DNA from 3 places in the Citrobacter rodentium NBRC 105723 genome. Region 1 is predicted to be linked to each of the others. Evidence: predicted binding sites of a transcription regulator. Region 1 holds the regulator's gene; each other region holds the start of a gene.
What was found. Region 1 encodes PurR, which represses purine synthesis genes. Its sites were predicted from a motif close to CANGCAAACGTTTGCNTG; they were not measured.
Positions count from the first base shown of each region.

Region 2: a site for PurR is predicted at 2,156-2,173, ahead of rbsD (D-ribose pyranase). Genes of this name have one in related genera too.
Region 3: a site for PurR is predicted at 1,420-1,437, ahead of purE (5-(carboxyamino)imidazole ribonucleotide mutase). Genes of this name have one in related genera too.

Region 1 covers NZ_CP082833.1:4,082,387-4,086,560, forward strand. Annotated here, with positions in the region: gene K7R23_RS19395 (MFS transporter) at 1-755, opposite strand, end outside; gene cydH (cytochrome bd-I oxidase subunit CydH) at 921-1,010, opposite strand; gene purR (HTH-type transcriptional repressor PurR) at 1,304-2,329, shown strand; gene punR (DNA-binding transcriptional activator PunR) at 2,326-3,258, opposite strand; gene punC (purine nucleoside transporter PunC) at 3,371-4,174, shown strand, end outside.
Region 2 covers NZ_CP082833.1:1,371,156-1,375,329, forward strand. Annotated here, with positions in the region: gene kup (low affinity potassium transporter Kup) at 105-1,973, shown strand; gene rbsD (D-ribose pyranase) at 2,187-2,606, shown strand; gene rbsA (ribose ABC transporter ATP-binding protein RbsA) at 2,614-4,119, shown strand; gene rbsC (ribose ABC transporter permease) at 4,125-4,174, shown strand, end outside.
Region 3 covers NZ_CP082833.1:4,974,701-4,978,874, forward strand. Annotated here, with positions in the region: gene ppiB (peptidylprolyl isomerase B) at 92-586, shown strand; gene lpxH (UDP-2,3-diacylglucosamine diphosphatase) at 589-1,311, shown strand; gene purE (5-(carboxyamino)imidazole ribonucleotide mutase) at 1,508-2,017, shown strand; gene purK (5-(carboxyamino)imidazole ribonucleotide synthase) at 2,014-3,081, shown strand; gene mnmH (tRNA 2-selenouridine(34) synthase MnmH) at 3,178-4,174, shown strand, end outside.

The DNA.
Region 1 (4,174 bases):
ATAGAGAAGCCAACGCCAATCAGCACCAGCATCCCGGTGACAAACGCTGGCGTGGCATGGGTGATGCTGTGCAATACCGGCGCGATATAAGTATAAAGCGTGAACATAGCGCCGGCGCCCAGCACCGTGGTCAGTAATGCCGACAGCACCTGCGGGCGCATCAGCACAGCCAGCTCTTTTTTCACCTCCGGACGCGTACCGGCGCCGCCTTTCGGCAAGGAGAAAAACAGGCTCACTATGGCGATCACCCCCAGTCCGGCGGTCGCAATAAACGACATGCGCCAGCCAATGGTTTCCCCAAGCCAGGTTGCCGCCGGCACGCCGCCAATGTTGGCGATGGTCAGCCCCATAAACATAGTGGCGACCGCGCTCGCCTGCTTGTGCTTTGGCACCACGCTTGCGGCGACAACGGAACCGAGGCCGAAAAATGCGCCGTGGTTGAGGCTGGTGAGGATGCGGGACAGCATCAGCGTGGCGTAATCAGGCGCGATAGCGGAAAGCACGTTCCCCAGCGTGAAGATAGCCATCAGAAAGATCAAGGCATTACGGCGGCCACGGTGCGAAAGCAGCAGCGTCATGAGCGGCGCGCCGACCATCACCCCAACGGCGTAAGCGCTGATCAGCATCCCTGCTGCGGGTATCGACACATCGACGCCGCGGGCAATAACCGGCAATAAGCCCATTGGAGAGAATTCAGTCGTACCGATACCGAATGCGCCAATGGCCAGCGCCAGTAAGGGATAATTTATTTTCATACGGTAATGACTCCGCCTGTCCGCGTTTATTCGCGATGCTAAGGAAAGTCAAAAGTATGATGCTAATCACAAAAAAAGAGAAGTTTACAATTTTACAAAAGACTTTTGCAAAACCGATAACAATAGCGGCGAGCGTGAGGGAGCAACCGCCCCCTCAGCGATGAATCAGTGCAGCGCTGCGGTTAAACCACCCGCAACAATCAGGGCCAGAACAATAAACGTGGTGATTAATGAAAATTTCAGATCGGTGCTCATCAAGTTTTCTCCTTTTTATACCCACACAAAAAGTGATATAGCGCATTTTTGCACACTTGACGGTAAAAATCTCCCATGTTTTAGAGTGATATCTGTTTTTAACACTTCCCCTTTTCGTTAAGATCAGCCAAAATTCGACGCTTACTTGTTTAGCGTACCGGCCATTGACCCCTTCCTGACGTTCCGTGTCGTTTTCCCGGCGTGCCGCAACCCTGATGTTGCGATCGGGGTGTGTAAAGGCAAACGATTACTTAGCGTATTTAATGTTCAGGCAGGGTCTGGAGTGAGATGTAATGGCAACCATTAAAGATGTAGCGAAGCGAGCAAACGTTTCCACTACAACCGTATCACACGTAATCAATAAAACGCGTTTCGTTGCAGAGGAAACGCGTAACGCGGTGTGGGCGGCAATCAAAGAATTGCACTATTCCCCCAGCGCCGTTGCCCGCAGCCTGAAGGTGAATCACACCAAATCCATTGGCCTGCTGGCGACCAGCAGCGAAGCCGCGTATTTTGCCGAAATTATTGAAGCGGTGGAAAAAAACTGCTTCCAGAAAGGCTACACCCTGATCCTCGGCAACGCCTGGAACAACCTGGAAAAACAGCGCGCCTATCTGTCGATGATGGCGCAGAAGCGCGTCGACGGTCTGCTGGTGATGTGCTCTGAGTATCCCGATCCCCTGCTCGCAATGCTGGAGGAGTATCGCCATATCCCTATGGTGGTGATGGACTGGGGCGAAGCGAAAGCCGACTTTACCGACTCGGTGATCGATAACGCCTTTGAGGGCGGTTATATGGCGGGTCGCTACCTGGTGGAGCGCGGACATCGTGAAATCGGCGTAATTCCGGGTCCGCTGGAGCGCAACACCGGCGCGGGCCGCCTGGCCGGCTTTATGAAAGCGATGGAAGAGGCGCTGATTAAAGTGCCGGAAAACTGGATTGTGCAGGGCGATTTTGAACCCGAGTCCGGCTATCGCGCCATGCAGCAGATCCTGTCGCAGTCGCATCGCCCGACGGCAGTATTTTGCGGCGGCGACATCATGGCAATGGGTGCGCTCTGCGCCGCTGACGAAATGGGCCTGCGCGTTCCGCAGGATGTGTCGCTGATTGGCTATGACAACGTGCGCAACGCCCGCTTCTTTACCCCGGCATTGACCACTATCCACCAGCCAAAAGATTCGCTGGGTGAAACGGCCTTTAATATGCTGCTGGACCGCATCGTCAACAAGCGTGAGGAGTCGCAGTCAATAGAGGTGCATCCGCGCCTGATTGAGCGTCGTTCGGTGGCCGACGGCCCGTTCCGCGACTATCGCCGCTAAGCCTTCTCTGCGGGCGTCTCATCAGGCTCCCGCAGCCACTCCCGGTTCAGCGTTTCGCTGTCTCCCAGATATTCCAGCAGCCACGCCAGCGCGGGCGACATATCATTTTGCTGCCAGGTCAGACAGCAGGCGGCGTCCGGGAAGGGATTTTCCAGCTCAAGCGCCACCCATCGTCCCGCGTTAAGATGCGGTTTGGCAAAGTGGGTCGGCACCATGCCGATACAGAGTCCGGCACTGATGCAGGTGGCGGACGAATCCCAGTCCGGCACCACCACCCGCCTCTGATTGTCCAGCAGCCACGTTACCCGTTTAGGCAAATTGCGCGAGGTATCTTCCAGCACCAGCGAGGGCCAGTTTCGCAGCGTGTCATCGCTTATCGGTCCAGCCATCGCCGCCAGGGGGTGATGGCTGGCGACCACGCAGCTCCAGCTCAGCATCCCCATATCCCGAAAGGCGTAGCGTCCCCCTACCGGAATGGCGCGGGTCGCGCCGATGGCGAGTTCCACCCTGCCGTCAGAGAGCGCATCCCAGACGCCGTTAAAGACCTCCTGAAACACCAGCAGCTCCACATCGTCGAAGTGGCGATAGAAATCGACGATCATCTGCCCGGTGCGCTCAGGCCGAACAATATTGTCCACCGCGATCGGCAACTGCCCGCGCCAGCCGTTAGCAATTTGCTGACACTGCCGACGGGTGTCCTGCATTTTTTTGATAACAGAACGCCCTTCTTTTAAAAACCATACGCCGGCAGGCGTCAGCGCCACATCCCGGTGCCGCCGCTCAAACAGCGGCACCGCCAGCCACTCTTCCAGTTGACGTACCGTATAGCTTACCGCCGAAGGCACCCGGTGCAACTCTTGCGCTGCCGAACTGAAACTCCCGTTGCGCGCCACCGCATCCACCACTTCCAGCGCGTATTCTGACCACATAATCTGCCTGCAAAATTTTTGAACGCAATAAGCAAATATTACCGTTTCACAAGGTAAAAGACACTCCCTACACTCTGCGCCAGAGTTTTTCATTAAAAATAAGAGAACAACTATGCAACCAGGAAAAGGGTTTTTAGTCTGGCTGGCGGGCCTTAGCGTGCTGGGATTTCTGGCAACGGATATGTATCTCCCTGCCTTCGCCGCCATTCAGAGTGACCTGCAAACGTCCGCTTCCGCGGTCAGCGCCAGCCTCAGTCTGTTTTTGGCCGGCTTTGCCGTGGCGCAGCTGCTGTGGGGACCGCTTTCCGATCGCTATGGACGTAAACCGGTACTGCTGTTGGGATTAGCTATTTTCGCTCTTGGCAGTCTGGGGATGCTGTGGGTGGAGAGCGCCGCCGCCTTACTGGCGCTGCGCTTTATTCAGGCGGTGGGGGTTTGCGCCGCATCCGTTATCTGGCAGGCGCTGGTGACGGATTATTATCCGTCGCAAAAAATTAACCGCATTTTCGCCACCATCATGCCGCTGGTGGGGCTCTCCCCTGCGCTGGCGCCGCTGCTGGGCAGCTGGATCCTCACCCACTTTAGCTGGCAGGCGATTTTCGCCACTCTGTTTGCTATCACGCTGGTGCTAATGCTGCCTGCTCTGCGTCTCAGGCCAGCGCAAAAAGCGCGCAGTGACAGCGAACATAAACTGACTTTCGCCACGTTACTGCGCACCAGGAGCTATCGCGGGAACGTGCTGATCTACGCCGCCTGTTCCGCCAGCTTTTTTGCCTGGCTTACCGGCTCGCCGTTTATCCTTAACGCGATGGGCTATACCCCGGCCATCATCGGCCTGAGCTATGTTCCTCAGACCATCGCGTTTCTCATTGGCGGGTATGGCTGTCGCGCTGCGCTGCAAAAATGGCAGGGGCAA
Region 2 (4,174 bases), 2.6 Mb from region 1:
GTCTTATTTAGGGGTACGATTTTGCGATTAATCGTGCATACTGTGCGCTTTTTTGTGGGCCAGGGGACCAGGTACACATTTCTTTATATATGAAAGACTAGTCTATGAGCACTCATAATAAGCAATCATTGTCTGCGATTACCCTCGCGGCGATCGGGGTTGTCTACGGTGATATTGGCACCAGCCCACTCTATACTCTTCGTGAATGTTTGTCCGGTCAGTTTGGCTTTGGCGTTGAACGCGATGCTGTTTTTGGCTTTCTGTCGCTGATTTTCTGGCTGCTGATCCTGGTGGTTTCCATCAAGTACCTGACCTTCGTCATGCGGGCGGATAACGCCGGTGAGGGGGGCATTTTGACGCTGATGTCGCTGGCCGGGCGGAATACCTCCGCGCGTACAACCTCCATGCTGGTGATTATGGGGCTGATTGGCGGCAGCTTCTTTTATGGCGAGGTGGTGATCACCCCGGCGATTTCGGTCATGTCGGCGATAGAGGGTCTGGAGATCGTCGCGCCGCAGCTGGATACCTGGATTGTTCCGCTGTCGATTGTCGTTCTGACGCTGCTGTTTATGATTCAGAAGCACGGTACGGGGATGGTGGGCAAGCTGTTTGCGCCGATCATGCTGACCTGGTTTCTGGTGCTGGCGGTGCTGGGCGTGCGCAGCATTATTGGCAACCCGGAAGTTCTCCACGCCTTAAACCCGATGTGGGCGATACATTTCTTCCTCGAATATAAAACCGTTTCGTTTATTGCGCTTGGCGCGGTGGTGCTCTCGATCACCGGCGTTGAAGCGCTGTATGCCGATATGGGGCACTTCGGTAAGTTCCCGATCCGTCTGGCATGGTTCTCTGTCGTGCTGCCGTCGCTGGTGCTGAACTACTTTGGTCAGGGGGCGCTGCTGTTAAAGCAACCGGAAGCGATCAAAAACCCGTTCTTCCTGCTGGCGCCTGACTGGGCGCTGATTCCGCTGCTGATCCTCGCCGCGCTGGCGACGGTTATCGCTTCGCAGGCGGTCATCTCCGGCGTCTTTTCGCTGACCCGTCAGGCGGTTCGCCTGGGGTATCTGTCGCCGATGCGTATTATTCACACCTCCGAAATGGAGTCCGGGCAGATCTATATTCCGTTCGTCAACTGGATGCTCTATATCGCCGTGGTGATTGTTATCGTCAGCTTCGAGCACTCCAGCAACCTGGCGGCGGCGTATGGGATTGCCGTCACCGGTACGATGGTGCTGACCACCATTCTTTCCACTACCGTGGCGCGTAAAAACTGGCACTGGAATAAGTACTTCGTGGCGCTGATTCTGGTGGCTTTCCTGTGCATCGATGTTCCGTTGTTTTCCGCCAACCTCGACAAGCTGTTGTCCGGCGGCTGGCTACCGCTGTCGCTGGGTCTGCTAATGTTCACCATCATGACCACTTGGAAAAGCGAGCGCTTCCGTCTGCTGCGCCGTATGCATGAGCACGGTAATTCGCTGGAAGCGATGATCGCCTCGCTGGAAAAATCACCGCCGGTGCGGGTGCCGGGCACCGCCGTGTATATGTCCCGCGCGCTGAACGTCATTCCGTTTGCCCTGATGCACAACCTGAAGCATAACAAGGTGCTGCATGAGCGGGTGATCCTGCTGACTTTGCGGACGGAAGATGCGCCCTATGTGCACAACGTTCGCCGCGTGCAGATTGAACAACTCTCGCCGACCTTCTGGCGCGTTGTCGCCAGCTACGGCTGGCGGGAAACGCCGAATGTGGAAGAGGTATTCCATCGCTGCGGTCTGGAAGGACTGAGCTGCCGGATGATGGAGACGTCTTTCTTTATGTCGCATGAGTCGTTAATTATCGGCAAGCGCCCGTGGTATCTGCGCCTGCGCGGCAAGCTGTATCTTATTCTCCAGCGTAACGCGCTGCGCGCGCCGGACCAGTTTGAGATCCCGCCTAACCGCGTCATCGAGTTGGGTACTCAGGTCGAGATTTAACCTTTCAACATGCCGGGTGGCGCTACGCTTACCCGGCCTACCACACCCGTAGGCCCGCGCAAGCGAAGCGCCGCCGGGCACCTTCTTCAGTCTCCATTTCATTTAGCGAAACGTTTCGACGACGATCACAAATCTGCTACGTCATGGTGGTTTTCTGAGCGCTCTTAAGATTAAACTGACGCCAGCGAAACGTTTCGCTGGTGGAGCAGAAAAATGAAGAAAGGCGCAGTACTCAACTCTGAGATCTCATCGGTCATCTCCCGTCTGGGGCATACCGATACGCTGGTGGTGTGTGACGCAGGGCTTCCCATCCCCAACGGCACAGCGCGTATTGATATGGCGTTAACCCAGGGCGTACCGTCGTTCATGCAGGTACTGGAGGTGGTGACGCGTGAAATGCAGGTCGAGGCGGCCATTCTTGCGGCGGAAATAAAACAACATAATCCGCAACTCCACGAAACGTTGCTCAGCTTTATTGAGCAACTGCAACAACGCCAGGGAAATACCATAGACATTCGTTACACCACGCACGAACAATTTAAGCAACAGACCGCAGACAGTCAGGCGGTAATTCGCAGCGGGGAGTGTTCCCCGTATGCGAATATCATTCTCTGTGCCGGCGTCACCTTCTGAGGCCATCATGGACGCATTACTGCAACTCAAAGGCATCGATAAGTCGTTCCCCGGCGTGAAGGCGCTCTCCGGCGCCGCGCTCAACGTTTATGCAGGCCGCGTGATGGCGCTGGTGGGTGAAAACGGCGCCGGTAAATCCACCATGATGAAAGTGCTGACCGGCATCTATACCCGCGATGCCGGGTCGCTGTTGTGGCTGGGAAAAGAGACTACCTTTAACGGACCAAAATCATCTCAGGAAGCCGGGATCGGCATCATCCACCAGGAACTGAACCTGATCCCGCAGCTCACCATTGCGGAAAATATCTTCCTTGGCCGCGAGTTTGTGAACCGCTTTGGCAAAATCGACTGGAAAAAAATGTATGCCGAAGCGGACCTGCTGTTAGCGAAGCTCAACCTGCGCTTTAAGAGCGACCGCCTGCTGGGCGATCTGTCGATAGGCGATCAGCAGATGGTGGAAATCGCCAAGGTGCTGAGCTTCGAATCAAAAGTCATCATTATGGATGAGCCGACCGACGCGCTTACCGATACTGAAACCGAATCCCTGTTCCGCGTCATTCGCGAACTGAAATCGCAGGGGCGCGGCATTGTCTATATCTCTCACCGCATGAAAGAGATTTTCGAGATCTGCGACGATGTGACCGTCTTCCGTGACGGGCAGTTTATTGCCGAACGTGAAGTCGCCTCGCTGACCGAAGATTCACTGATTGAAATGATGGTGGGGCGTAAGCTGGAAGATCAATATCCACGGCTGGATAAAGCGCCAGGCGAGGTTCGTCTGAAGGTCGATAACCTGTGCGGACCGGGCGTTAATCATGTCTCCTTTACGTTGCGTAAAGGGGAGATCCTCGGCGTTTCCGGCCTGATGGGCGCCGGGCGAACCGAACTGATGAAAGTGCTGTATGGCGCCCTGCCGCGCACCAGCGGCCACGTGACCCTCGACGGACGCGAGGTGGTCACCCGTTCGCCGCAGGACGGCCTGGCGAACGGAATTGTTTATATCTCCGAAGACCGCAAGCGCGACGGCTTAGTGCTTGGTATGTCGGTAAAAGAGAATATGTCGCTGACCGCCCTGCGCTATTTCAGCCGTGCCGGTGGTGGACTAAGACATAAAGATGAACAGCAGGCGGTGAGCGATTTTATCCGCTTGTTCAATGTGAAAACGCCGTCGATGGAACAGGCGATTGGCCTGCTTTCCGGCGGTAATCAGCAGAAAGTGGCGATTGCCCGCGGTCTGATGACCCGTCCTGAAGTGCTGATCCTTGATGAGCCGACGCGCGGCGTGGACGTCGGGGCGAAAAAAGAAATTTATCAGCTTATCAACCAGTTTAAGGCCGACGGCCTGAGCATCATTCTGGTCTCTTCTGAGATGCCAGAAGTATTAGGCATGAGCGATCGCATTATCGTCATGCATGAAGGGCATCTCGGCGGTGAGTTCACTCGCGAGCAGGCCACCCAGGAAGTTCTGATGGCTGCCGCTGTCGGCAAGCTTAATCGCGTGAATCAGGAGTAAAAAAGATGACTACCCAGGCTGTTTCTGGTCGCCGTTATTTCACCAAAGCGTGGCT
Region 3 (4,174 bases), 890 kb from region 1:
GTGATCACAGCGTGAGCTTATGCTATAACACACCCCTAACTCTGACCCTTGACCGGGTTAAAGCACCACTCTATCGGAACAGGATGCAAAAATGGTTACTTTCCACACTAATCACGGCGATATCGTAATCAAAACTTTTGATGATAAAGCGCCTGAAACGGTTAAAAACTTCCTGGACTACTGCCGCGAAGGTTTTTACAACAACACCATTTTCCACCGTGTGATTAACGGCTTTATGATTCAGGGCGGCGGTTTCGAACCTGGCATGAAGCAGAAAGCGACGAAAGAAGCGATCAAAAACGAAGCGAATAACGGTCTGAAAAACACCCGTGGCACGCTGGCAATGGCGCGTACTCAGGCTCCACACTCGGCAACCGCGCAGTTCTTCATTAACGTTGTCGACAACGACTTCCTGAACTTCTCCGGCGAAAGCATGCAAGGCTGGGGCTACTGCGTATTCGCTGAAGTGGTTGAAGGCATGGACGTGGTAGACAAAATCAAAGGCGTCGCCACCGGCCGCAGCGGTATGCATCAGGACGTACCGAAAGAAGACGTGATCATCGAAAACGTGACCGTCAGCGAGTAATCGTGGCGACACTGTTTATCGCAGATCTTCATCTCTGCGCGGAAGAACCGGCGATCGTCGCCGGTTTTCTGCGTTTTTTAGCCGATGATGCTCGTCAGGCCGACGCGCTGTACATTCTCGGCGATCTGTTTGAAGCCTGGATCGGCGATGACGATACTCCCCCCCTGCACCGGCAAATCGCCGCGGCGATTAGCGCACTGGTTGACGCAGGCGTTCCCTGCTTTTTTATTCACGGCAACCGCGATTTTCTGCTCGGTAAACGCTTCGCACGCGAAAGCGGCATGACTCTGCTGCCGGAGGAGAAAGTGCTCACGCTGTATGGTCGCCAGATACTGATTATGCACGGCGATACCCTGTGCACCGACGATCGCGGCTATCAGGCGTTTCGGGCAAAAGTTCACCAGCGCTGGCTACAAACCCTGTTTCTCTCCCTGCCGCTGTTTCTCCGTAAGCGGGTAGCCGCAAAAATGCGTGCGGGCAGCAAGGCCGCCAACAGCAGTAAATCGCTGGCGATCATGGACGTTAACCAACGTGCAGTTGTCGCGGTCATGGAAAAACATCAGGTTCAGTGGCTGATCCACGGTCATACCCATCGCCCGGCGGTCCATGAACTTACCGCGAACGGCCAGCCCGCATTCCGCGTGGTGCTGGGCGCCTGGCACAGCGAAGGCTCAATGGTTAAAGTCACGCCGGAAGCGGTTGAGCTGATCCCCTTCCCGTTTTAACTGCTAAAAACAGCCTTTCGTCTTTACGCCAAATGCTTCGCGATGCATCAGAGCAGCAGACCGGTGATTTCCCTGAAGATGAGCCAGCCTGAAGAATGAAGCATTAAGCGCGCAATCGTTTTCCTTGCCCTTTTTCCATGCTATTCTCTGTGGCCTCAAAAGTTGAGTGTCCCGCACCACAGGAGTTTTCAGACGCATGTCTTCCCGCAATAACCCGGCGCGTGTCGCCATCGTGATGGGGTCCAAAAGCGACTGGGCTACCATGCAGTTCGCCGCCGAAATCTTCGACATACTGAACGTCCCGCACCACACAGAGGTGGTCTCCGCGCATCGCACGCCTGATAAGCTGTTCAGCTTCGCCGAAAGTGCGGAAGAAAACGGCTATCAAGTGATTATCGCCGGTGCCGGCGGCGCGGCGCATCTTCCGGGTATGATTGCAGCGAAAACGCTGGTGCCGGTGCTGGGCGTACCGGTACAAAGCGCGGCGCTGAGCGGCGTCGACAGTCTTTACTCCATCGTGCAGATGCCGCGCGGTATTCCGGTCGGAACGCTGGCGATTGGTAAAGCGGGTGCGGCGAACGCGGCGCTGCTGGCAGCGCAAATTCTGGCGACCCACGACAAAGAGCTGCATCAGCGGCTGAGCGCCTGGCGTAAAGCGCAAACGGATGAGGTGCTTGAGAACCCGGATCCGCGAGGTGGCGCATGAAACAGGTTTGCGTACTGGGCAACGGACAGCTGGGGCGGATGCTGCGCCAGGCTGGCGAACCGCTGGGCATTGCCGTCTGGCCGGTCGGGCTGGACGCGGAGCCTGCCGCGGTGCCGTTCCGGCAAAGCGTCATTACCGCTGAAATTGAACGCTGGCCGGAAACGGCGCTGACCCGCGAACTGGCGCAGCACCCGGCTTTCGTTAACCGCGACGTGTTCCCGATTATTGCCGATCGTCTGACGCAAAAACAGCTGTTCGATAAGCTCAGCCTGGCGACCGCGCCGTGGCAGCTGCTGGCGGACAGCAGTGAATGGCCTGCGATATTTGCGCGGCTGGGCGAACTGGCGATCGTTAAACGTCGCGTCGGCGGCTACGATGGCCGCGGCCAGTGGCGTCTGCGCGCCGCTGATACCGACCCGCTTCCGGCGGACTGCTATGGCGAGTGTATCATTGAGCAGGGCATTAATTTCTCTGCGGAGGTGTCGCTGGTAGGCGCGCGCGCCTTTGACGGCAGCACGGTGTTCTACCCGCTGACGCATAATCTGCATCAGGAAGGCATACTGCGCACCAGCGTTGCCTTCCCGCAGGCTAATGCAAAGCAGCAGGCGCAGGCGGAATCAATGCTGTCGGCGATTATGCATGAGCTGAATTACGTCGGCGTGATGGCGATGGAGTGCTTTGTCACCCCGGAAGGGCTGCTTATCAACGAACTGGCGCCGCGCGTACACAACAGCGGCCACTGGACGCAGAACGGCGCCAGCATCAGCCAGTTTGAACTGCATCTGCGGGCGATTACCGGCCTGCCGCTGCCGCCCCCGGTCGTCAACAGCCCGTCGGTGATGGTGAATCTGATTGGCAGCGATCTCAACTACGACTGGCTGAAGCTGCCGCTGGTGCATCTGCACTGGTACGACAAAGAGGTGCGTCCGGGCCGTAAAGTAGGTCACCTGAACCTGACCGACAGCGACACCGCGCGTCTGAGCGCGACGCTGGAAGCTCTCGCCCCGCTGCTACCGCCGGAATACGCCAGCGGTATCGCCTGGGCGCAAAGCCAGCTGCAATAAAACAATTCGTGCCAGGGGGAAGGATCTTCCTTCCCCGTTCCCGCCCTCAGCGCGTAAAATCCCTTCCATTGCGGTTTTGTATTTTCAGGATTTCACATGAACGATGGTACGGACTATCGCGCGCTGCTTAGCGCCGATACGCCCTTAATTGATGTCCGCGCGCTGGTTGAATTTCAGCAGGGCGCGATGCCCGGCGCAATCAATTTACCGCTGATGAACGATGAGGAGCGCGCCGCCGTCGGCACCTGCTACAAACGTCAGGGTCCGGAGGCTGCTCTGGCGCTGGGTCATCAGCTGGTTTGCGGCGACATACGCCAGCAGCGTCTGGAGGCCTGGATTGCGGCATGTCGGCGACATCCGCACGGCTACCTGTGCTGCGCCCGCGGCGGTCAGCGCTCGCATATTACCCAACAGTGGCTGCGCGAAGCCGGTATCGATTACCCGCTGATTAAAGGCGGCTACAAAGCGCTGCGCCAGGCGGCGATAGCGGCGACGGAAGAACTGGTGCAAAAACCGATTGTGCTGATCGGCGGCTGCACCGGCAATGGCAAAACGCAGCTGGTTCAGCAACGGTCGGACGGGGTAGATCTGGAAGGTCTTGCGCGCCATCGCGGCTCGTCGTTTGGCCGCACGCTGGAGGCGCAGCTCAGCCAGGCGAGCTTCGAAAACCTGCTGGCGGTGACCTTACTGAAAAAACAGACCTCGCGCTGGGTACTGGAGGATGAGGGGCGGATGATTGGCTCGAACCATCTGCCGGAATGTCTGCGCGCGCGTATGGCGCAGGCGACCATCGCCGTGGTTGACGATCCGTTTGCGCGCCGTCTGGAGCGCCTGCGCGAAGAGTATTTCGTCCGCATGCATCATGATTTCACCCACGCATATGGAGAAGTGCAGGGCTGGCAGGAATACAGTGAATATCTGCACCACGGGCTTTTCGCTATTCGCCGCCGTCTGGGCCTGCAACGTTTTGCCGAACTGTCCGCGAAGCTGGAGGCCGCGCTTGCCGAACAGCGCCGCACCGGCAGCACCGACGCGCATTTCAGCTGGCTGTCGCCGCTGCTGGAAGAGTATTACGACCCGATGTACCGCTATC